DNA from 3 places in the Micromonospora sp. 067-2 genome. Region 1 is predicted to be linked to each of the others. Evidence: riboswitches for the same ligand, from Rfam matches in the RefSeq annotation. Region 1 holds a riboswitch; each other region holds the start of a gene.
The links. Region 1 has a riboswitch for cyclic di-AMP ahead of ACLJN9_RS06365 (coiled-coil domain-containing protein). Riboswitches for the same ligand answer to the same signal wherever they lie in the genome.

Region 1 (6,963 bases):
CCGCCCCACCCGGGTGCGGTGCAGGTAGCCCTCGGCCTCCAGGTCGGCGACGATCCCCTGTGCGGCCCGCTCGGTGACGCCGACCTCGGCCGCCACGTCCCGCAGCCGGGCGGTGGGGTTACGGGCGATGGACAGCAGGACGTGCCCGTGGTTGGTGAGGAACGTCCAGTTCCGGCCGCCGCCGGTGTCGCCTGCCGTGCTCGCCATCCTGGGGCCGCCTTCCCGGTTGCCCGCCCTGCCGCCGCGCGTCGCCGGAGGACGCGCGGAGGGGCCGACGTATGAAATCTAACTCACGCATATCTTGACGCAACTTGTGGTGCGTGTGAGCGTGGAGCCGAGCCACCGCCCGCCCCCGGCTCGGCCTAGGAGCCGGTTGAGCAGGCCTGACGCAGAAAACGAGGTGTGGGATGAGTCGTCCCGGGACGTCCGGCGGGCAGCCGGACGCGCAGCGGACCGACGGGGCGCCGACGCTCACCGAGCCGGCCCGGGCGTACGCCGAGCTGGCCGCCGGCAACCAACGCTTCGTCAGCGGCTCCCCGCACCACCCCAACCAGGACGCCGGGCACCGGACGGCGGTGGCCGACGGACAGCACCCGTTCGCGGTGATCGTCGGCTGCTCCGACTCCCGGTTGGCCGCCGAGATCATCTTCGACCGAGGGCTGGGCGACCTCTTCGTGGTCCGTACGGCCGGGCACACCGCGGGCCCCGAGGTGCTGGGAAGTGTGGAGTACGCGGTGACAGTGCTCGGCACCCCGCTGGTGGTGGTGCTCGGCCACGACTCGTGCGGCGCGGTCCAGGCGGCCCGGGAGGCGGCCATCACCGGCACCTCGCCCCCGGGGCACCTGCGCGCCGTGGTCGACGCCGTGCTGCCCAGCCTGCGCCGTGCCGAGGCCGAGGGGGTGGACGACATCGACGGCATCGTCGACATTCACATCGCGCAGACCGTCGAGACGCTGCTCGCCCGGTCGCCCGTGCTGGCTGCCGAGGTGGCGCAGGGCCGGTGCGCGGTGGTGGGGCTGTCGTACCGTCTGGCCGCCGGGGTGGTCCGCCCGGTGACCGCCGTGCCGGCGGGTGCCGCGACGCTGGACGTACCGACCGGACCCGACGGGTCGGCCGCCGCCTGAGACGCGTCGAGGGCCGCCCCGCGACGCGGGACGGCCCTCGACGGGGAGATCTGCGGTTCAGAGCAGCGACATGTGTACGTGGTCGGTGTGGTTCGACGGCCCGCTGTACGACTTCCAGCCGGTGGCCGGGAACCAGATCTGCCGGTTCCAGATCACGTAGTAGATGCCGAGCCGATCGGCGTTACGGATGAGGAACGCGGCCACGTTGTTGCCGTACGTCCGGGTGTCCTCGTTGTGCCACGGGGCGAAGCCGCTCTTCTGCAGCGACCAGTCGCAGGCGCGGCCCTTCGGGTGCTCCCAGGGGCCGCCGGAGCGGAAGCAGCCGACGAACCGGTTGAAGCCGGCCCGCTTGACCTCCTTGTACGCGTGCAGGGTGCGCGGCGTGACGCAGCCGGAGGTGGTGGGGTCCTTCTCGCTGCACGACTCGGACTTCCAGTCACCGTCGGCGCTGCGGCCCGGGCCGACCCGGGCGACCGGCGAGGTCGCCGACACCAACCCGCCGGTGAAGCCCTTGCCGCCGACCAGCGCGAGCGCCTTGTCGGCGTCACGCTTCTCCTTCGCCATCAAGGCGGTCTGCTTCTGCTGCTCGCGGACCTCCGCGTCGAGGGCCAGCTTGGCCTGCTCGGCGAGGGTCTTCACCGCGTTGACCTCGGCGAGCTTCTTCTCATTGACCATGTTCATCTCGTCGAGCGCCGCGGCCCGTTGGACGAACGTGTCGGGGGCGTCGCTCTCCAGCAACATCGCGATCGCACCGATCCGGCCGGTCCGGTACGACTGGGCGGCGATCTGCCCGACCTGGGGAGCCAGCTTGTCCAGGTCTGCCTTGGCCCGGTCGACCTCCTGCGCCCGCTCGAGCTGCCGCTTCTTGGAGCTGTCCAGCTTGGACTTGGCGGAGGAGTAGTCGCGGTTGGCCTTCTCGATGACGTCGTTGAGCAGCGTCGGTTCGCCGTCCTCCTCGTGCCCGGATGGCGTGGGGGTCGCCGGGGCGGCGTGCGCGGGGAGAGGGCCGGCGAGCACGGTCAGTGCGGCGATCACGGCCACCACGGGTGTCAACCAGCGGCGTAGGGGTGCCGTCACAATATTCCCTTCCGTCGACCGCCGACCGGGTTAGCTGACGGGTTCGGGGCGGAAGTGGCCCCTACCGCTGACGCGGATTCACCCCACGTGCCTGGGTCCCCGGCTCGCCGGCTGGCGATTGGGCGGCGGCACCGCAGACGCTGCGTCGCGCCTTCAGCGGTGACCGGCAGCGAGGTTACCCGAGAGTCGACCGGCTGAGCTACGTCCAGATGCCGACTAAAAGCGTCATTTCGCCATGGCGTTGAGTGACCAGTGACGCGGTTCTCAGGGCGGGTGCCCCACCTCGTCACACTGAGGAGTGTCACCATGCCGTATCCGTGCTCCTGTCCGGCTCGGGCCACCGGTCGGTGGCGCTGGATGGGGGTCCGGTCCGCGTCGGGTCCGGTCCGGTCTCGTCGGTTCGACCGGTGCGGGGGGAGCTGAGGGCGGCCAGCGCTTCCGCGCGATCCGGCCTGGGTCGTCCATCGGGCGGGTCGGCCCTCGGAGCGGTATCCGGCCGCCCGGCGGCGGTCACCAGCGCGGCGAGTCCGGTGGTCAGCGGTACGGCGGCGATCAGGCCGAGCGTGGCGACCGCACTGCGGACGATCTCCTGCGCGAGGAACTCGCTGGTCAGGATCTGGCCGATGGGCCGCGTGTCGGCGGTGAGCAGGAGCAGCAGCGGTAGCGAGGCGCCCGCGTACGCCAGCACGATGGTGTTGACGGTGGAGGCGATGTGCGCCCGGCCGACGCGGGTGGCCGCCCGGTAGAGCTGCAAGCGGGTCAGCCCGGGGTTGGCGTTCGCCAGCTCGGTGACGGTGGCCGCCTGGGTGACGGTCACGTCGTCGAGCACCCCGAGCGAGCCGATGATGATCCCGGCGAGCAGCAGACCGTGCAGGTCCACGTTGGCCTGGAACATCGACAGGGTGGTGGCGTCGTCGCTGCCGAAGCCGGTGAGGTGGGTGGCGGCGGTGGCGATGGTGGCGAGCACGCCGGTCAGCACCAGGCTGCCCAGGGTGCCGAGGACCGCGACCGAGGTCTGCGCGGTGACACCGTGCGTCAGGTAGAGCACCACGAACATGATCAGGGCGGCACCGACCACCGCCACGAGCAGCGGTGACTGCCCGGCGGCGATCCCCGGCAGCACGAAGGCGAGCAGGATGGCGAAGCTGGCGGCCAGGCCGGCCAGCGCGGCGAGGCCCCGCCACCGGCCGAACGCGATGATCGCGGCGGCGAAGACCACCGCCAGCCAGACCAGTGGCGTGCCGCGCTGGTGCTCGGCGATGTTCCAGGTGCTGCTGGCGGGATCGGCGGGGTCGGTCAGTTCGACCAGGACGACCTTGTCGCCGACGTCGACCCGCGGTGCCCCGGGGCCGTCCGGCACCGGCGTCTGCACCTGCCGGCCGGCGGCAGGCCCGTCGGTCATCCGGACGTCCACGGTGCCGCACCGTCCGGCCCCGACATCCGGAGTGCCTTCGGGGCTGGGCGTCGGCGGGCACGGCTCGGTGACCACCCGGGTCACCGTGCCGTGGTACCGCGGCACGTCCGTGCCACCGGTGGTCTGGGGTGACCCGTCACGCGGCCAGAGCACCACCGCGGCGAGCACGGTGGCGACGAAGAGCGGCACCACCGTCGCGATGAGGATCCGTCGCACCCGGGGTGGGGCGGACGGAGCGGAATGGCTGTGGTCGGAACCCAATGCGGAGACTCCTCGACGATCCGGTGCGGGGTACGTGCCGGCGGGCCGGTCGGTTCACCGCCGCCGTGGGAATGCGACGACAGGCACGGCGGAGCGCTGGAGGGCGACGGCGGGACCACGGACGGTGAGTGCCCGGCTCGATCGGTCGGAGGCGACGCCGTGTCGTGGCGACGCTCGACCGTGCGGCAAACTCCGGAGGGTCATCGTGGGGAATGCTAACCACCGGGACCCGTGGACGCAGGTCGTGCCGGAGTGTCGTGCGGTCGACCGCTCCGCGCGGCCGCGTGCCGGGGTGGCGTGACGACCGGCGCTGGCGCGTTCAGCCGCGCTTCATCAGCCTGCCGACGGCCGCCATCATCTCGGTGGCCATCTCGTCGGCGCGGCCCTCGGCGGCCCCCTCGTGCATGCAGTGCCGGGCGTGCCCGTCGAGCAGGCCCAACGCCACCTTGTCCAGCGCGGCCTGGATCGCGGAGATCTGGGTGAGCACGTCGATGCAGTAGCGGTCGTCGTCGACCATCTTCTCGATGCCCCGAACCTGCCCCTCGACGCGGCGGAGCCGCGTGAGCAGCTGATCCTTGCTGGCGGTGTATCCGCGAATGGGGGTGGGTGCGGTCATGACGACCAGGATAGCGTACCCCCAGGGGGTATGGTACGGTCGTCCCGGCGGATACCCCCACCGGGTACCGGTAACGGGCGCGGGGCCTGACGCCACAGGCCCGGCGCCGACGGAGGGAGAACAGTTCGATGGTCAACACCACGACGTACCAGGTGCGGGGCATGACCTGTGGGCACTGCGTCACGGCGGTCAGCGCCGAGGTCGGCGCCATCGCGGGAGTGAGCGACGTCCAGGTCGACCTGGCCACCGGCCGGGTCACCGTCGCCAGCGACCGGCCGCTGGACGTGGAGACCGTCCGGGCCGCCGTCGACGAGGCCGGCTACGACCTCGCCGGCGCCTGATCACCGGGAGGCCGACATGAACACGGTGACCAGACTCGGCGGGTTCGCCCTCGGCCTCGCGGGGATCTTCGGCACGGCGTACGGGATCGGCCACGTGACCGGACCCTCCGCCCCGGTCGCCGAGAGTCGACACGGCGGCGGGGCCGCCCACGGGGAGGGTCCCGCGGGCCACGGGGAGCACGACGAGACGGCCGACCGGTCGCCCGGTGGCCTGCTCGTCTCCGACCAGGGCTACACCCTCGAACCGGTCGCCGCGCCGGTCGGCGAGTTCGCCTTCCGGATCGGCGGCCCCGACGGACGGCCGGTGACCGGATACGAGGTGGCGCACGATAAGCGGATGCACCTCGTCGTCGCCCGGCGGGACCTCTCCGGCTTCCGCCACGTGCACCCCGAGCTGGCGTCGGACGGCACCTGGCGGGTCGCCACCCCGCTGACCGGTCCGGGGCAGTGGCGGGCGTTCGCCGACTTCACCCCGACCGGGGGTGAGCCGCTCACCCTCGGTGTGGACGTGACCGTCCCCGGAGTGCTGACCGAACGGCCACTGCCCGCCCCGGCGACCAGCACGACCGTCGACGGTTACACCGTCACCCTGACCGGCGCGCCGCAGCCCGGGCGCACCGCACCGCTCACCCTGACCATCAGCAGGGACGGGCAGCCGGTCACCGACCTGGAGCCCTACCTGGGTGCGTACGGGCACCTGGTGGCGCTGCGCCGGGGCGACCTGGCGTACCTGCACGTGCACCCGGACGGAACGGCCGGAGACGGGCGGACGCCTCCCGGCCCGGCCGTGACCTTCGTCGCCGAGGTGCCCTCGGCCGGCAGCTATCGGCTCTACCTCGACTTCCGGCACGGCGCGGCGGTGCACACCGCCGAGTTCACCGTCGTGGCCGGCGCGCACGGGCACAACTGACGGGACCGGACGATGACCCCCACCAACAGACCGCTGCCCGAGGCGCCGAACCGGATCGAACTCGCCATCGGCGGGATGACCTGCGCCGCCTGCGCCGCCCGGATCGAGAAGAAACTGAACCGGTTGGACGGGGTCGCCGCCACCGTCAACTACGCCACCGAGAAGGCCACCGTCCGGTACGCCGACGGCATCACGCCGGACGAGCTTGTCGAGACCGTACGCAAGACCGGGTACACGGCCGCGCTGCCGTCCCCGCCAGCCACCACCGAGGAGCCGGTGGACGTGCTGCGCGGCCCGCGTACCCGGCTGTGGGTGTCGGGGGCACTCAGCGTGCCGGTGGTCGTGCTGGCCATGGTCCCGGCCTGGCAGTTCGACTACTGGCAGTGGCTGTCGCTGACCCTGGCCGCTCCGGTGGTGGTGTGGGGCGGGCTGCCCTTCCACCGGGCGGCCTGGACCAACCTGCGGCATGGCGCGGCGACCATGGACACGCTGGTGTCGCTCGGCACGCTCGCCGCGTTCGGCTGGTCGCTCTGGGCGCTCTTCCTCGGCGACGCCGGGATGCCCGGGATGACGCACCCGTTCCGCTTCGACATCACCCGCACCGACGGCGCGGGCACCATCTACCTGGAGGCGGCCGCCGGGGTGACGGTGTTTCTCCTGGCCGGCCGATATTTCGAGGCCCGATCCAAGCGAACCGCCGGTGCCGCCCTGCGCTCCCTGCTCGACCTCGGCGCCAGGGAGGTTGCGGTGCTGCGCGACGGGGTGGAGACCCTGATGCCGGTGGACCGGCTCACCGTCGGGGACCGCTTCGTGGTCCGCCCCGGCGAGAAGATCGCCACCGACGGGGTGGTCGACGAGGGCACCTCGGCCGTCGACGCCAGCATGCTCACCGGTGAGTCGGTGCCGGTCGAGGTCGGCCCGGGGGATGGCGTGGTGGGTGCGACGATCAACGCCGGTGGCCGGCTGGTCGTCACCGCCACCCGGGTCGGCGCGGACACCCAGCTCGCCCGGATGGCCGACCTCGTCGAGCAGGCGCAGAGCGGCAAGGCCGCCGTGCAGCGGCTGGCCGACCGGATCTCCGGCGTCTTCGTGCCGATCGTCATCACCCTCGCGGTGGGCACCCTCGGCTGGTGGCTCGGCACCGGGGCCGGCCCGACGGCCGCCTTCACCGCCGCGGTCGCGGTGCTGATCATCGCGTGCCCGTGCGCGCTCGGGCTGGC
Region 2 (6,963 bases), on a different contig from region 1:
CGGCCTGGCCGTGCTGGCCTTCGTCGTGGTGGCGCTGACCGGCGCCACCGGATGGGGGCTGGCTCTCGCCGTCGCCGCGCTGGTCGCGGCGGCCGCTGAACAGCGAATCCGGCCCGGCGCGGACCTCGTCGCCGAGACGGCGCTGATCTCCGCCGCGGTCCTGGTCGGCTACTCCCGGCGGCTGGACGACGGGCTCGACCCGGCGCTGGTCGCCACGGCGCTGGTCCTGCTGGGGCTGGTCCTGCTGGTGGGGCCGCTGCGGACCGCCGGCAACCTGGAGATCCGCGCCGCCAACCTGCCGGTGCGCAGCTGGGCCCCGGTGCTGGCCGACCACCTCGGCGCCGTCCTGCTCGGGCTGCTCGCCGTGGTCGGCCTGGCCGCCGCCCTGGCCCTGCCGGTAGCCGTGGCGCTGGTCGCCAGCGTGCTCGTGGCCGCCGGAGCCGGGGCGGTCGCCCTGGACCTGGCCCGGCGGCGGTTCCGGCCGACCGCCGGTGGTGGGGCGGTCGGCCGCGCGCTGCGCCGGCACCAGCCGGAGTTCCTGCTCTACTTCTCCGCGCCGCCCGGCTCCGAGTACCAGGTCACCATGTGGCTGCCGTACCTGGAGCGGATCGGCCGACCGTTCCTGGTCGTGCTGCGCGAACCGGAGTTCCTGGCGTCGATCGCCGCGGCCACCGACGCACCGGTGGTCTACTGCCCCACCCCGCGGACGTTGGACGAGGCGCTGGTCCCGAGCCTGCGGGTGGCGTTCTACGTCAACCACGGTGCGAAGAACAGCCACTGCGTCCGGTTCACCCAGCTCACCCACGTGCAGCTGCACCACGGTGACAGCGACAAGGCCCCGAGCGCCAACCCCGTGTCGGGGATCTTCGACCGGATCTTCGTGGCTGGTCCGGCCGCGATCGACCGGTACGCCCGAGCCGGGGTTCGGATCCCGGCGGAGAAGTTCGTGGTGGTGGGCCGCCCGCAGGTCGAGTCGATCGAGGTACGCCACGAGCCGGTGCGCGGACTGGCGCACCCGACCGTCCTCTACACCCCGACCTGGACCGGGCACCACGCCGACGCCGACTACTGTTCGCTGCCGGTGGCGGAGGATCTGCTGCGGCGTCTGCTGGAGCGGGGCGCCACGGTGATCCTGCGGGCCCACCCGTACACCGCGCAGAACCCGGCCTCGGCCCGGCAGCTGGGCCGGCTGACCGACCTGCTGGCCGCCGACCGGGCCCGTACCGGGCGGCAGCACGTGCTGGGCGCGGCGGCCCGGGAGCTGACCCTCGCCGAGTGCGTCAACCGCTCCGACGCGCTGGTCTCCGACGTGTCCGGGGTGATCTCCGACTACCTCTACTCCGGCAAGCCGTACGCGGTCACCGACATGCGCGACGAGGGCGACCAGTTCGTGGAGCGCTTCCCGCTGGCCGGCTCGGCCTACGTGCTGCACCGCAATCCGTCCAATCTGGACGAGGTGCTGACCGCCCTGCTGGACACCGACCCGCTGGCCGAGACGCGCTGGGCCACCCGCCGCCGCTACCTGGGTGACTTCCCGGCCGAGTCGTACGCCGAGGCCTTCCTGACCGCCGCCCGCCGGGAGCTGGTGCCGGCGAGGCCGCTGGCCACCTCCACCCCGGTGTAACGGCTCACCGGTACGCGTCCAGCAGCGCCGACACCGCCGCCGGGTCCTCCACGTGCGCGTTGTGCCCGAGCCCGGGCAGCGTGGCGACCGGTACGCCGAACTCTGTGAGCTGCGCGTCAGTGACCATCGGGTCGTGCTCGCCCCGGGCCAGCACCACCGGCGCGTCCGTCGCCGCCAGCAGCCCGGCGAGGTCGGGCTCGCCGACGGCGAACGCGGTCGGGTCCATGGCCAGCCGCCACCGGCCGTCGACCTGGCGCAGCCCGGCGTCCACCACGGGGTCATCCGGCGGGATCAGGCCGGTGAGCCCCGAGACCCGTAGGTAGCGGCGAGCCGCCTCGGCGCGGCTGGCGAACCAGCTGACCGGGCGGGCCGCGAGGTCGGCGGCGCGGGTCAACTCGTCGGGTGACCAGACCGCCTTGATACCCAACCCGACCACCGCGTCCACCGGCGTGCCGGCGGCGCGGGCTGCCAGCGCCAGGCCGACCACCCCGCCCAGGGAGTGCCCGAGCACGACGACGCGGTCGTCCGCGGCCAGGCCGTGGCCGATCCGCTCCGCAAGGCCGTGGAAGGAGTACGACGGCAGCGGTGCCGACCAGCCGTGACCCGCGAGGTCAGGTGCCAGCCACCGCCCAGGCCAGTTCCGCTCCAACAGGGGAACCCAGGGCAGCCAGACTTTCCCGGTCGCCCCCATTCCGTGCAGCAGCAACAGAACCGGTCCGCGACCTGCTCGACCACCTGGATCGTCCACCACGGCCGCAGTCTCCCACGGTTCGCCGGGCGGTACGAGCGTCGTCACCGGCGACGAAGTCCCGCCACCAGGCCCCGTACGGCGTCGTCAGCCACCGATCGCATCTCCGGGAACGCCGCGGGCGCCGGCCCCTCGTGGGGGGACGGCGCCCGCGGCGTCTGCGCCCGGGTCAGGCGGAGTAACCCCGACTGGCGATCCAGTTCGCCAGGTCGATCGTGGTGACCCAGTACGCCGGGTCGGCCGCGTTCGCCGAGTCGGCGATCCGCACGGTCCGGCCGCTGTCCTTGTAACCCACCACCGCGATGTAGTGACCGCCTCCGTAGGAGTGCCAGCCACCGTCGGTGTCGGTGGCGTCCCCGACGACGTTGGCGACCACGCCGCGACCGTCGGTGATCGCCCGGACCACGTCGGCCTGGAGCTGGTCCATCTGGGCGGAGCTGGGCGCGCCGTCGAACATCCGTGTCCGGTACGGAGAGCCCTTGACCTCGTCGTTCAGCGCCCGCGTCGTGTCCAGGGCCGAGTTGGTGCCCATCTCGGTGGTGCCCAGCTCAACGGCCAGCTCATCCTGGGTGCGATCGATGCCGGTGGCGCTGAGGGCGTTGCGGGTGGCCGCCGGACCGCAGTTGTAGAAGGTGTTCTGCGCCTCGTAGTCGTAGTCGAGCACCTTGGTGGCGGGCGGCTTCGGCGGCTGCGGCTTACGGGTCAGATCCGGGTTGCTGCTGGCCTTGGCGGCGGGCGACGCGGCGCTGGTGGCCGGCGCGGGCGCCACGGTGGTCGCCGCGGCGCTGCCCGAGGGGGTTGCGACACGCGCCTCGCCACGGGAGGCAACGGTGCCGCTGCGCATCTCGGCGGCCGTGGTCGTGGTGTGCTGGCTCGCCGTGGCGTCATCGGTGCCGGCAAGCAGGGTGCCGGTGGTCGTCGCGACGGCGAGGGCCGCGACGGCGGCAGCGACGATCTGGTACGGACGCTCGGTGCTGAGGCGGCGGAGCTGACGCTTGAGGGTGTGCTTCACGGGGTCCTCCACGGATCAGGGGGAGAGCGGCACACCGGGGCCGGACCGGTATCCGGGCAGGCGCCAACGCGCGGACAGTGGTCCGCGGCTGATGAACCGCTCAGGGGAACGCCCGGCGCGGCCGGGCGGAGGGGCGGTGACCCGGGGGGGTCAGCTCACCGTCACCGGACAGATGAGCGGGGGCACCGCGGCGCCGTGGAGGCGGGGGAACAACCGAGGGGTGGAGAGTTGCTGCACGAGGAGGGAGCTCCTTCCGACACCGCCTACCGGGTTAGCTGACGGATTCGGGCGGGAAGATCGCCCTACCGCGGGCCGTGGCTCGCGGATTCACCCCGGACTTGCTGATGGGTCCCCGGTTCGTTCATCACGATTGAGCGGGTCGGCGCGGCGTCGCCTCTTGCGAACGGTAACCGCGCCAGACGGGACGACACTACTGGTCGACTCGCACCCTGCCAAGCAAGGTTCACCTGCGTAAACCCGAGCTGGTGCAGCGATTTCTGCGCGTACTGCCACTGACGTGACTCGATGGGACAACCGGTTACGACGGCGCCTGCGGGCGGGAACCGGACAGGCCGTCGGCAACGGTGCCGAATTCGCGGGAACAATCCCGTCATTCGCGCTGCGCGACCGATTTCGAGCAGGCGTGACCGGGCTCACATACTAATTCGAGACTCAGCCAATCCGGGCCGGCCGCCACCACGTGCTGACCGTCGGACGGAGCGTCGCGGTTCTCGTTCCACGAGCCGGCACCGGATCCGGCCGCAGCCGGGCCGCCGCCGCGTACGCCTCCTCGGCGAGCGTCCGGGCCGAGCACGCGGCCAGTTCCGCGTCCCGCCACGCCGACCGCTCCCGCCCGGCGGCGGCTCGGTGGTCGGCCAGCCTCGCGTCCCGGACGGCCCGGCTGAGCAGCACCTCCTGCTCCACCGGATGCAGGCGGGGATCCCAGCCGTGCCGGTGCCCGAACACCTCACCGAGCTGCCGCATGGACAGGTCTCCGCGCCAGTGCGCCGCCATCGCCGCACGATGCAGGTAACGCTCCCGGGCGGCGTACTCCGCCGGGGTGTTGGGCGTACGCGGAGTCGGTAGCGCACCCGCGCCGGCGAAGCGACGCGCGGCGGCGTCCGCCTCGTCGTACCCGGCCCACGTGCTCTCCACCTGCTCCTGAGCGGTCAGCCAGTCGGCACGCCGCCGCCGGGCGGTCTGCGCCGCCCCGGCGGCCGCGACGGCCACCTCCTCGGCGTACCGGCGCAGGTCGGCGGCCTCGGCGGCGGCCGCCTCCCGGGCGGTGGGCGCCGGGGCGGCGTCGATGGCCGGCCGTTCGTGCTCGGGGCGGGCGACCAGCACGACGAGCATGGTCAGCGCGAGCAGGAACAGGGCGGACCAGATGGCGGCGGCCCGCGGCACCTCGGTCAGGAACTGGTAGAAGACGACGGTCTCCATGGTGTGCACCTCGGGAGGAAGCGATGCGATGGGATCCGCCAACGGGCCACCGGCGACCACAGCGGGGTCACGGGTCGGCGAGCGCGGAACGAAGAGGTCGACAGGCGCGGCGGGCGGGACGTTCGTCCCGGTGGCTCAGCGCCCGGGTGGGGCCCGGGACGCCCGGCTGACCGGGCCGTCGCTGCGGGGCAGCCGGTCGGAGTCGACGGCGTGCGCCGGTTCGGTGCCAGCGCGGACGGCCTGGGCGCCGGGGGGTGTCGCCTGCCCATCGGTCGACCGCGTCGGGCCGGCCTGCCCGGCGGCGCCTTCGTCGGCCGCCGGGTGCACGAGGCCGTCGACCGGCACGGCACGGCACGTCGACGTGGTCGGCCCGGCGGTGAACGTCGACGGCCCGGCGGTGAACGTCGACGACCCGGCGGTGACGGCGGACGACCCGCTGGTGATTGCGGCCGGCGTTGGCAGCCCGGCGGGCGACGTGCCCGCGCCGAGCGCCAGGGCGGCCACGACGGCGAGGCTGGTCAGCACACGTGTCGCCCAGCGCGCCACCCACCACAGCGGACAGGTGAGCGCGACCGGAAGCACGTTTCCACGCTACCGCCGTGGTCGAGTGGGCGCATCGACGACGGGCGTGTCGGCCCGCGCCGCGCCGACCAGGGTGGACGGTGTCAGCGCGAGTCGACGTAGGCCGGGCGGTCGCCAGGTGCGCCCGTCTCGTCTGCCCCCGCGTCGCGAGTCACCTCGGCGTCGCCGGTCCGCTGTCGGGGAACGGCCGCCGGGCGTGCCGGGCGACGCGGCGCGAGCCGGCGCATCAGCGGCGTCTCGACGAAACGGTGCAGCAACCCGGCGAGGAGCAGGTTCACCAGCAGGAATCCGAGCACGGCCGCCGGGCCGCGCCAGCCGCCGAAGCCGGTCCCCCAGTTCCCGCCGGAGCGCAGAACGGTCGTCATCACCAGGACGTGCACCAGGTAGAAGGCGAACGAGACCTCGCCGAGCCACACCAGCGGACGGGACCGCCACGGCGAGCGCAGCCCGCGCACGTCGGCGTCCGCGGCGGCGGTGATCACCAGCAGGTACGCCACCGCGAGCAGGGTGGTCCACAGCTCGGCGCGGATCCACTGGGTGGCGGCGAACCAGGTGGCCACGAAGATCACGCTGGCTCCGGTCAGCCCCGGTCCCCGCCAGAGGCCGCGGCGCATCAGCTCGGCCGCCACCGCGCCCAACCAGAACTCCAGTGACCGCACCGGCGGGAAGACCTGGGTGAACCACCAGCGGCTCACCTCGGGCACCAGGTGCTGGGCCGGCCAGAGCGCGAGGATCAGCAGCGGCATCGCGACGACCAGCGTCCAGAGCACCGCCGGCCGGGCCCGGCGCAGCAATGGCAGCGCCAACGGCAGGCAGAGGTAGAAGAAGATCTCGCAGGACAGCGACCAGCTCACCGTGTTGATGCTGTAGAACCAACCGGGCCGGGGATCCCAGGCCTGCAGCAGCAGCAGGTTCTCCAGCGCGGCGGCGGGCAGCACCGGGTCGGCGAACCACCAGGCGACCAGCAGCGCCGCCGCCCACAGCACCAGGTGGTTCGGATAGATCTTGGCGACCCGACGCCGCCAGAAGGTCCGCCGGGAGTCCCCGGGGCGGGCCGACCAGACCAGTACGAAGCCACTGAGAATGAAGAAGAACTGCACCCCGGACAGGCCGAGGGTGAACAGCGTGTCGATCCACGTCTTGTAGTCGGGCTCGTTGATGATCCGCATGGTGGCGGCGTGGAAGCCGAAGACCAGCAACGCGGCGATCCAGCGCAACCCCGTCAGCGACGGTAACCGGGCGGCGGTGGACGCGGGCCGGGCCGCCGGTTCGGCGACGGCGCTCGTCACGCCGGGGTCCCGGCGCTGCGAAGGATCACCAGCACGTGTGTCTTCTCCTCGGCACGGCGCCGGACGACGCGACGGCGACGCCCACGACGGCCTGGCGGGGCCGCACCGGGGCACACTACCGGGTCACTCCAGGCTCAACCGGACGTGTCCCAAAGCTGCCGGACGTGCGCAGGCCGGCGCGAGCGCCCAGCGTCGGTGCCGGTCGGTGGGCTGGCGTTAACCTCCCGCTCCGCGCAAGTTCAGGGACTCCACCTTCGTCGGCCACGTC
Region 3 (6,963 bases), on a different contig from region 1:
CCGGTCGGGACCGCTACCCTGGTCCGGCGGCGTCGGTTCCGACCGCTCGTCGAGGAATCAGATGACGAAAAATTGCGGGGATCGGCGGCGTCATCTGCCCGAATCCGCGAATTGCTCATCCCGAGGGGTGGCGACCGAGGCCGCCGGAGGAATACTCTCGGTCGCGGCCCGCGTACTGATGAGGCGCCCGGGGGACGGGCGGGTGGAGGTGCTCGCGTGAGCCTGTCGATCGTGAAGTCGGTTCTGTCCGGTGGTGTCGTGGAGATCGCCCCCCGCGGTGAGATCGACGTCGATACCGCGTACGAGGTGCGCGAGGCGATCGCCGAGGTGCTGGCCAAGAGCCGCCCTCTCCGCATCGAGCTGAACATGAGGTTGGTCAGCTTCATCGACTCGGTCGGCATCAGCGCCATGGTCGCCGGTTTCCAGACGGCCGAGGTCAGCGGCGTCAAGCTGCTGGTCACCGAGCCGAGCCGGTTCGTGCACCGCCAGCTCTGGGTCACCGGCCTGCTCGGCCTCTTCGGTGCCCCCGAGCCCTACTTCGCCGGCGCCGTCACCCGCGAGGTGCTCCCCGGCGCCTGAGCGCCCTCGGCCGACGCCGTCAGGGCTGCTCCTCCAGGCCGGTCAGGTCGACGTCGCTCATCTCGGTGACCGCTCGGATGGCCGTCACCGATGCGTACCCGGCGGCCAGTAACGCCACATCGGTGCCGGGCTGTGCGGCCTGCCCGGGCTCCTCCAGCGACGTGCGAACGAAGCCGTGCCCGGCTTCGGCCACGGTCATCTGCACCTGACCGAAGCTGGCCAGCGTGCCGTGGCGCACCCCACGTAGCCGCCCGTGCGGCAGGTCCGGCGCGTTGACGTTGAGCACGCTCTCGATCGGCGCGGCGGTGAGCCGGGGGAGCAGATCCAGGGCGACCCGCGCGGCGGTGCTCCAGTGCCGCTCGGCGTCGCGTACCCGGGCGGCGGCGTCCACCGCGGCACCACCGCTGGCTGCCGTCGCCTCGCCGGCCGAGAGCACGTCCAGCGAGACCGCCATCGCTCGGCAGCCGTTCGTGGCGGCGGTGAACGCCGCGCCGACCGTGCCGGAGTGCAGCACGGCGCGGCCCGCGTTGGCACCCCGGTTGATGCCGGACAGCACCACCGACGGCGGCGGGCCGAACGCACCGTGCAGCGCGATCAGCGTGATGAAGCCGGGGGAGCCCCCCACCCCGTACGCGGGCACGCCAGCCAGATCCGGCAGCGGGTGGTCGCGAACCACCACGCGCCCGTCCTGCTCCACGGCGCTCATGGCGGCGCTGGTGCCGCTCGCCTCCTCCAGCGGCGCGGCGACCACCACGTCCAGGCCCCGCTGCGCCGCCGCCCAGGCCAACGCCTGGATGCCCGGTGCGGCGATCCCGTCGTCGTTGGTGATCAGCACCCGCAGCGTCATCGCTCGACCACCCGGTCGGCCAGCTCGTCGGGTGTGGTCCGCTCCTGCGGACGGCTGTCGGCCGGAACGAGCCGCACCCGCTCCACCAGACCGGTGATCGAGTCCAGCCGCCCGGTGCCCAGTCCGTGCCGCGTGACGTTCAGCGCCCCGGCGGCGGCGCCGGTGCGGATGGCGGTTCGGATGTCTCCACCACCGGCCACCACGGCCGCCACCCCGGCGGTCATCGAGTCGCCGGCACCGCGCGGGTCGGCTGCCTCCAGGCGGGGCATCTGCACCTCGAACAGCTCTCCGTCGAGAAGAGCCAGCGCCGGCCTGTCGGCCCGGCTCACCACCACGGTCTCGGCACCGGCGGCGTGCAGGTCGTCCATCACCCGGCTCAGCTCCGCGCTGTCCTCGCTGCGGGCGCGGCCGTCGCGGATCAGCTCCTCGTGGCTCACCTTGAGGAAGAACACTCCGCTCTCCAGCACCGCGTCGAGGTGGTCGCCGGAGAGGTCGACCACCACCCGGCCGCCGTTGGCGCCGAGGTCGGCGGCGAAGCGCCGGTACAGGTCGGCCGGAACGAGCCACGGCGCGTTGGGTCCACTGAGCATGCTCACCGACGCGCGCAGACCCTCGCCGAGGGCCAGGTTGTACAACTCGTCGAGCTCGTGTCGGCTCAGAGGCTGCCCGGGTACGTCGACGATCTCCAGCCGGGAGCCGTCCCGACGGTCGTGCACGTATCCACCACTGCCGGAGTCGCGGACCACCGCCCTGAGGTCCACCCCCTCACTGACCAGCAGCGGCTCCAGCACCTGGCCGATCTCGCCGCCGAGCGCGGCGCACAGCACCACGTCGACCCCGAGCGACATCACCATCCGGGCCTGCCAGACGCCCTGCCCGCCGGGGTGCAGGTGCAGCTCGGGCTGGTCGCTTGGCTGGTCGACGGTCACCGTCAGCTGCGGGGTGGGCGCGAAGACCATCACGTGCCCGCTCACCGGTCGTAACCGTCCATGCGTCCGCCCTCCGTCACAGTCGGTGATCCCCCATCAGCCGACGGTAGTGGGAACGTTGCGCGAACGCCGGGACAACAGCCCGTGTCCGTCCGGGCGTTGCCAGCCCTGCCGGCGTACGGGACGATCGGGCGACCATCGACGGCAGGAGACGGTGTGCTCAGGAGCGACACCTTCAGCTACACCGTTCAGGCCCGCTGCTCGACCGCCGACGCGGCGGCACTGCTCAGTGACCTGACCCGGCAGGGTGAGCTGCATCCGCTGATCGTCCGGGTGCGCCGGTTGCCGCCCCGGCCAGGCGCCCAGGCCAGCTACGCGATCAGCGACCGGCTGGCGACGGGGCCGGTGCGCTTCCGCACCACCTACAAGGCGGACGTGTTGATCAGCGAAAATGACGAGATCGTCATGGTGGCCCGCCAGTGGCCGGCCACCACCGTACGCAACCACACCCGGCTGCGTGCCGAGCCGGACGGCCTGGTCCGGATCGATGTCGAGATCACCCTCACCGCACCGGCACCGCTGTTCCGGTACGCGTTCCGCCAGGCCCGCGCGGCCCACCTGGCCCTGGCCACCCGCCTCGGCGCGGCCCTGGACCGCCCCGACGCCCTCCCACCTCCCGCCTGAGCCCGCACTACATCCTGGTCGCAGCGCGAACACGGCCGGTCCGGCCGGCGGCGGGTCGCGTGGCCGATCGTCGCCCCCACGGCTTGTACGTGGAGAGCACCGTCGCGATGATCATCAGGATGGTCGACACCGCCGGCGCGATCACCAGGTCGGCGCGGTCGCGGGCGGACAGTGCGGTGCTGAGCGCTCCGGCGTGCCGCAGCTTCGGGGTGAGCAGGAACAGCACCAGCCCGACCATCACGGTGGTGATCACGAGCTTGGTCAGCACCCACCGGTGGCGCAGCAGACCCCACGGGGTGAGCAGCGCGCTGGCCACGCCAACCAGCCAGGCCAACACGCTCAGGGGCGCGAACAGCACGGTTCCGACCAGCGCGGCGACCGGGTAGACGACGGCCGGGTCGGCACCACGCAGCGCCGCGACACCGAGGGTCAGCAGCACCAGGTCGGTGCCGAGCCAGCCGAGCGAGGTGACCAGGTGCAGAGTGAGCAGGGCCTTGCGGGCGGTGGGCGGTATTCGGCGCATGACGTGATGCTGCCCGCCGGGCTCGGCCGGGTCGTCCGACCGCCGGCGACATCCGCGCTACGCCCGTCGACGTAGCGGGGCCGGTGCCCCCGCGTCGAGGGAGACACCGGCCGGGGCGGGTCAGTACACCGACAGGTGCACGTGGTTGGTGTGGGCGCTGGACGGGTCGCCACCCGCCCCGCTGTACGACTTCCACCCGCTGCTGGGCAGCCAGATCTGCCGGTACCAGATCACGTACAGCACCGCGAGCCGGTCGGCGTTGCGGATGAAGTACGCGGCGAGGTTGTTCCCGTACGTCTTGTCGCCGCCGGTGGCGTTTCCGCCGAAGCCGGTCTTCTGCGCGGCGAAGTCGCAGGCCCGGCCCTTCGGGTGTTCGCCGGAGCCGCCGGAACGGTGGCAGGAGACGTACCGGGTGAAGCCGGCGGCCTTGGCCTGGTTGAGCGCGTGCAGGGTGCGCGGGGTGACGCAGCCGGTGGCCGGGGTGGGGTCGTCGATGCTGCACGACTCCGATGGCCAGGAGCCGTCGGAGTTCCGGGGCGCGGCCTGGGCGTTGGCCGCGGAGGTGCCCCGGTCGGAGTCGCCGCTGTCGGCGGTGGTCGGGGGCTGGGTGGTGGTGGCCACGGTGAGGGCCCGCTCGGCCTGGTCCTTGCGCTTGGCCATCACCGCGACCTGCTTGCGCTGTTCGCGGATCTCGCCGTCGAGGGCCAGTCGGGTGCGGTTGGCCTGGTCCTTGGCGGCGAGCAGGTCGCGCAGCACCTGGTCCTCGTTGGCGGCGACCGCGTCCAGCACGGCGGCCCGGTCCATGAAGCCCTCGGGGGTGTTGCTGTTGAGCAGCGCTGACAACGCGCCGAGTCGGCCGGTGCGGTAGGCCACCCCGGCGATCTCGCCGACCCTGCCGCTGCGTCGCGTGAGCTCGGTCTCGGTGGTCTTCAGGTTGATGCTGAGCTGCTGCTGCCGCAGTACGGAGCTGTCCAGAGCCCGCTTCGCGTCCAGGTAACCCTTGCTGGCGGCTTCCAACTGGGCCCGCAGCGCCGGGGTGCCGCCCTCCTCGTCGCCGTCGGGTGCCGCGGCGGCCCGCAGGCCGGTCGGGGGAGCGGCCGAGGCGACGCCGGCCGGCAGTGCGACGCCGAGAGCGAACATCGCGACGATCAGGGCCGCCAATCGGGCGGCAGGTGGTCGTGCTGGTGCCACTGCGCATGTCCTTCCGTCAGCCGCCGACCGGGTTAGCTGACGGGTTCGGGACGGAAGATCCCTACCGCTGACGCGGATGCACCCCAGGAACGTGGTTCCCCGGTTCGCCCACTGTGGCGATTAGGCGGCGGCCGCCACCGGCGCCGTTTGGGCGCCGCCGGGTGGGGCCGGGACCGAGCCTACCGGGGCGGATGGGACCTGTGCAGCCAATGTGACGGACGGTGCGTGCGTCATCACCACTATTTCCGACAAAACCGAGGAAATCTTCAGAAAAGTCCTACCACGCGGTCGAACCGCAGGCGCCGGAGGCCGCTCCGGGCTCGATCTGCAACGTCGCGTGCTCGATCTGGAAATCCTCGTGCAGGGCGGCACGCGCGGCGGTGAGCACCACGCCGACGTCCGCGCCGGGCGCCATGGTCAGGTGTGCGGAGGCCACCTCCATGCCGGAGGTGAGTGTCCAGACGTGCAGGTCGTGCACCTCGACCACGCCGGGCACCGCGGCCAGCCGGTCGTGCACGACGGTCACCTGCAGGTGTTCCGGGGCGGCCTGCACCAGGATGCGGACCGCGGCCCGCCCGAGCCGCCAGGTGCGCGGCAGGATGAACACGCCGATGGCGACCGCGACCAGCGGATCGGCCCACCACCAGTCGGTGACACCGATGAGCAGCGCCGCGCCGATCACGCCGAGCGAGCCGAGCAGGTCGCCGAGCACCTCCAGGTAGGCGCCCTGGAGGTTGATGCTCTCCCGGGCGCCCGCCCGGAGCAGGGCGAAGGCGGCGAGGTTGGCGAGCAGGCCGAGCGTGGCCACCGCGAGCATCGGGCCGGCCAGCACCTCGTGCGGGTCGCCGAACCGGCCGATCGCCTCGATCACGACGTAGACCGCCACGCCGGAGAGCAGGACGGCGTTGGCGAGCGCGGCGAGCACCTCGAGCCGGTAGAGCCCGAACGTGCGTTGCGGATCGCCGGTGGCCCGTCGGGTGGCGGTGATCGCGGCGAGCGCCATGCCGATGCCGAGCACGTCGGTGAACATGTGCCCGGCGTCGGAGAGCAGGGCCAGCGAGCCGGTGTGGAAGGCGGCCACCGCCTCGACCACCATCAGGGCGGCGAGCAGCCCGAACGCGGTCCAGAGCCGGCCCCGGTGCTGGTGCGCGGCGTTGGCAACCGACCCATGGTGGTGGTCATGACCTGCGCCCACGAAACAACCCTCCGCCGTACGCCGGGACCTGGTCAAACATATGCTCACATCGCTATGTATGCAACTGTAGGGCCGGCGGCCGTCTCGCGGGGCGGACCGCGCAGGTCAGCCGATCGGGTCGATGGTGGTGAGGCGCTGGGTGGCCCGCGAGAGCGCGACGTAGAGGGTGCGCACCCCGGCCCCCGGATCCGCCCGGATCTCGCTCGGGGCGACCAGCACCACCCCGTCGTACTCCATGCCCTTGGCCTCCAGGCTGGTCACCACCTGCAGTCGCGGCGCGGCGAGCGCACCGAGCCAGCCGGCGACCTCGTCGCGGCGGGGGACCGGCGTGATCACCCCGACCGTGCCCTCGACCTCGGCCAGCAGGCCGGCGGCCGCCGCCACGGTGCTGGCCGCCAACCCGGCGGGAGGCACCACCAGCTCGATCGGATCGACCCCGGTGGAGCGGACCGCGCTCGGTAGCGGCAGATCCGGGTAGAGCCGGCGGATCTCCGCCGCCGCCACCGCGAAGATCTCCGAGGAGTTGCGGTAGTTGGTGGTCAGCGTGAAGTCGTGCCGCTTGCGCCGGCCCAGCGCCTGGTCCCGGGCCTGGTCCAGCTCATCCGGGTCACCGGTCCACGCCGTCTGCGCCGGATCGCCCACCACGGTCCAGGAGGCCAACCGGCCGCGTCGGCCGACCATGCGCCACTGCATGGGCGAGACGTCCTGCGCCTCGTCCACCACCACGTGCGCGTACTCCCGGTAGTCCGCCGGACGCTCCCGCGCCGACGCCCGGGCGGCCCGCTGCCGGTCGGCGAAGGTGCTCAGTTCGCGGACCCCGCCAGAGAGCTGGTACGGGTCACGCCGCGCGCGGGCCGGTTGGGCCGGCTTGCCGAGCAGCGCGTCCAGTTCGTCCAACAGCGCCACGTCGGCGATGGTCGGCCCGGCGTCGTCCAGGCTGCGGTAGGCCTCGGTGAGCAGCCGGATCTCGGCGGTGGAGAGGATCCCGCCGGCGTAACGGCGCAGCCGGTCCGGC

Region 2: it holds a riboswitch for cyclic di-AMP, as region 1 does, so the genes downstream of both, ACLJN9_RS15495 (C39 family peptidase) here and ACLJN9_RS06365 (coiled-coil domain-containing protein) in region 1, are expected to answer to the same signal.
Region 3: it holds a riboswitch for cyclic di-AMP, as region 1 does, so the genes downstream of both, ACLJN9_RS11750 (coiled-coil domain-containing protein) here and ACLJN9_RS06365 (coiled-coil domain-containing protein) in region 1, are expected to answer to the same signal.

What each region holds. Positions count from the first base shown of each region.
Region 1 covers NZ_JAJPWB010000002.1:578,389-585,351, reverse strand. Annotated here, with positions in the region: gene ACLJN9_RS06375 (helix-turn-helix transcriptional regulator) at 1-207, opposite strand, end outside; gene ACLJN9_RS06370 (carbonic anhydrase) at 408-1,124, shown strand; gene ACLJN9_RS06365 (coiled-coil domain-containing protein) at 1,182-2,201, opposite strand; cyclic di-AMP (ydaO/yuaA leader) riboswitch at 2,205-2,336, opposite strand; gene ACLJN9_RS06360 (YibE/F family protein) at 2,503-3,876, opposite strand; gene ACLJN9_RS06355 (metal-sensitive transcriptional regulator) at 4,196-4,492, opposite strand; gene ACLJN9_RS06350 (heavy-metal-associated domain-containing protein) at 4,621-4,833, shown strand; gene ACLJN9_RS06345 (hypothetical protein) at 4,850-5,743, shown strand; gene ACLJN9_RS06340 (heavy metal translocating P-type ATPase) at 5,756-6,963, shown strand, end outside.
Region 2 covers NZ_JAJPWB010000006.1:41,683-48,645, forward strand. Annotated here, with positions in the region: gene ACLJN9_RS15485 (CDP-glycerol glycerophosphotransferase family protein) at 1-1,624, shown strand, start outside; gene ACLJN9_RS15490 (alpha/beta fold hydrolase) at 1,629-2,375, opposite strand; gene ACLJN9_RS15495 (C39 family peptidase) at 2,542-3,396, opposite strand; cyclic di-AMP (ydaO/yuaA leader) riboswitch at 3,630-3,771, opposite strand; gene ACLJN9_RS15500 (hypothetical protein) at 4,057-4,824, opposite strand; gene ACLJN9_RS15505 (hypothetical protein) at 4,960-5,406, opposite strand; gene ACLJN9_RS15510 (acyltransferase family protein) at 5,490-6,695, opposite strand.
Region 3 covers NZ_JAJPWB010000004.1:422,250-429,212, reverse strand. Annotated here, with positions in the region: gene ACLJN9_RS11775 (STAS domain-containing protein) at 217-579, shown strand; gene surE (5'/3'-nucleotidase SurE) at 599-1,426, opposite strand; gene ACLJN9_RS11765 (PfkB family carbohydrate kinase) at 1,423-2,385, opposite strand; gene ACLJN9_RS11760 (SRPBCC family protein) at 2,572-3,039, shown strand; gene ACLJN9_RS11755 (hypothetical protein) at 3,047-3,562, opposite strand; gene ACLJN9_RS11750 (coiled-coil domain-containing protein) at 3,683-4,702, opposite strand; cyclic di-AMP (ydaO/yuaA leader) riboswitch at 4,759-4,890, opposite strand; gene ACLJN9_RS11745 (cation diffusion facilitator family transporter) at 5,031-5,948, opposite strand; gene ACLJN9_RS11740 (HelD family protein) at 6,054-6,963, opposite strand, start outside.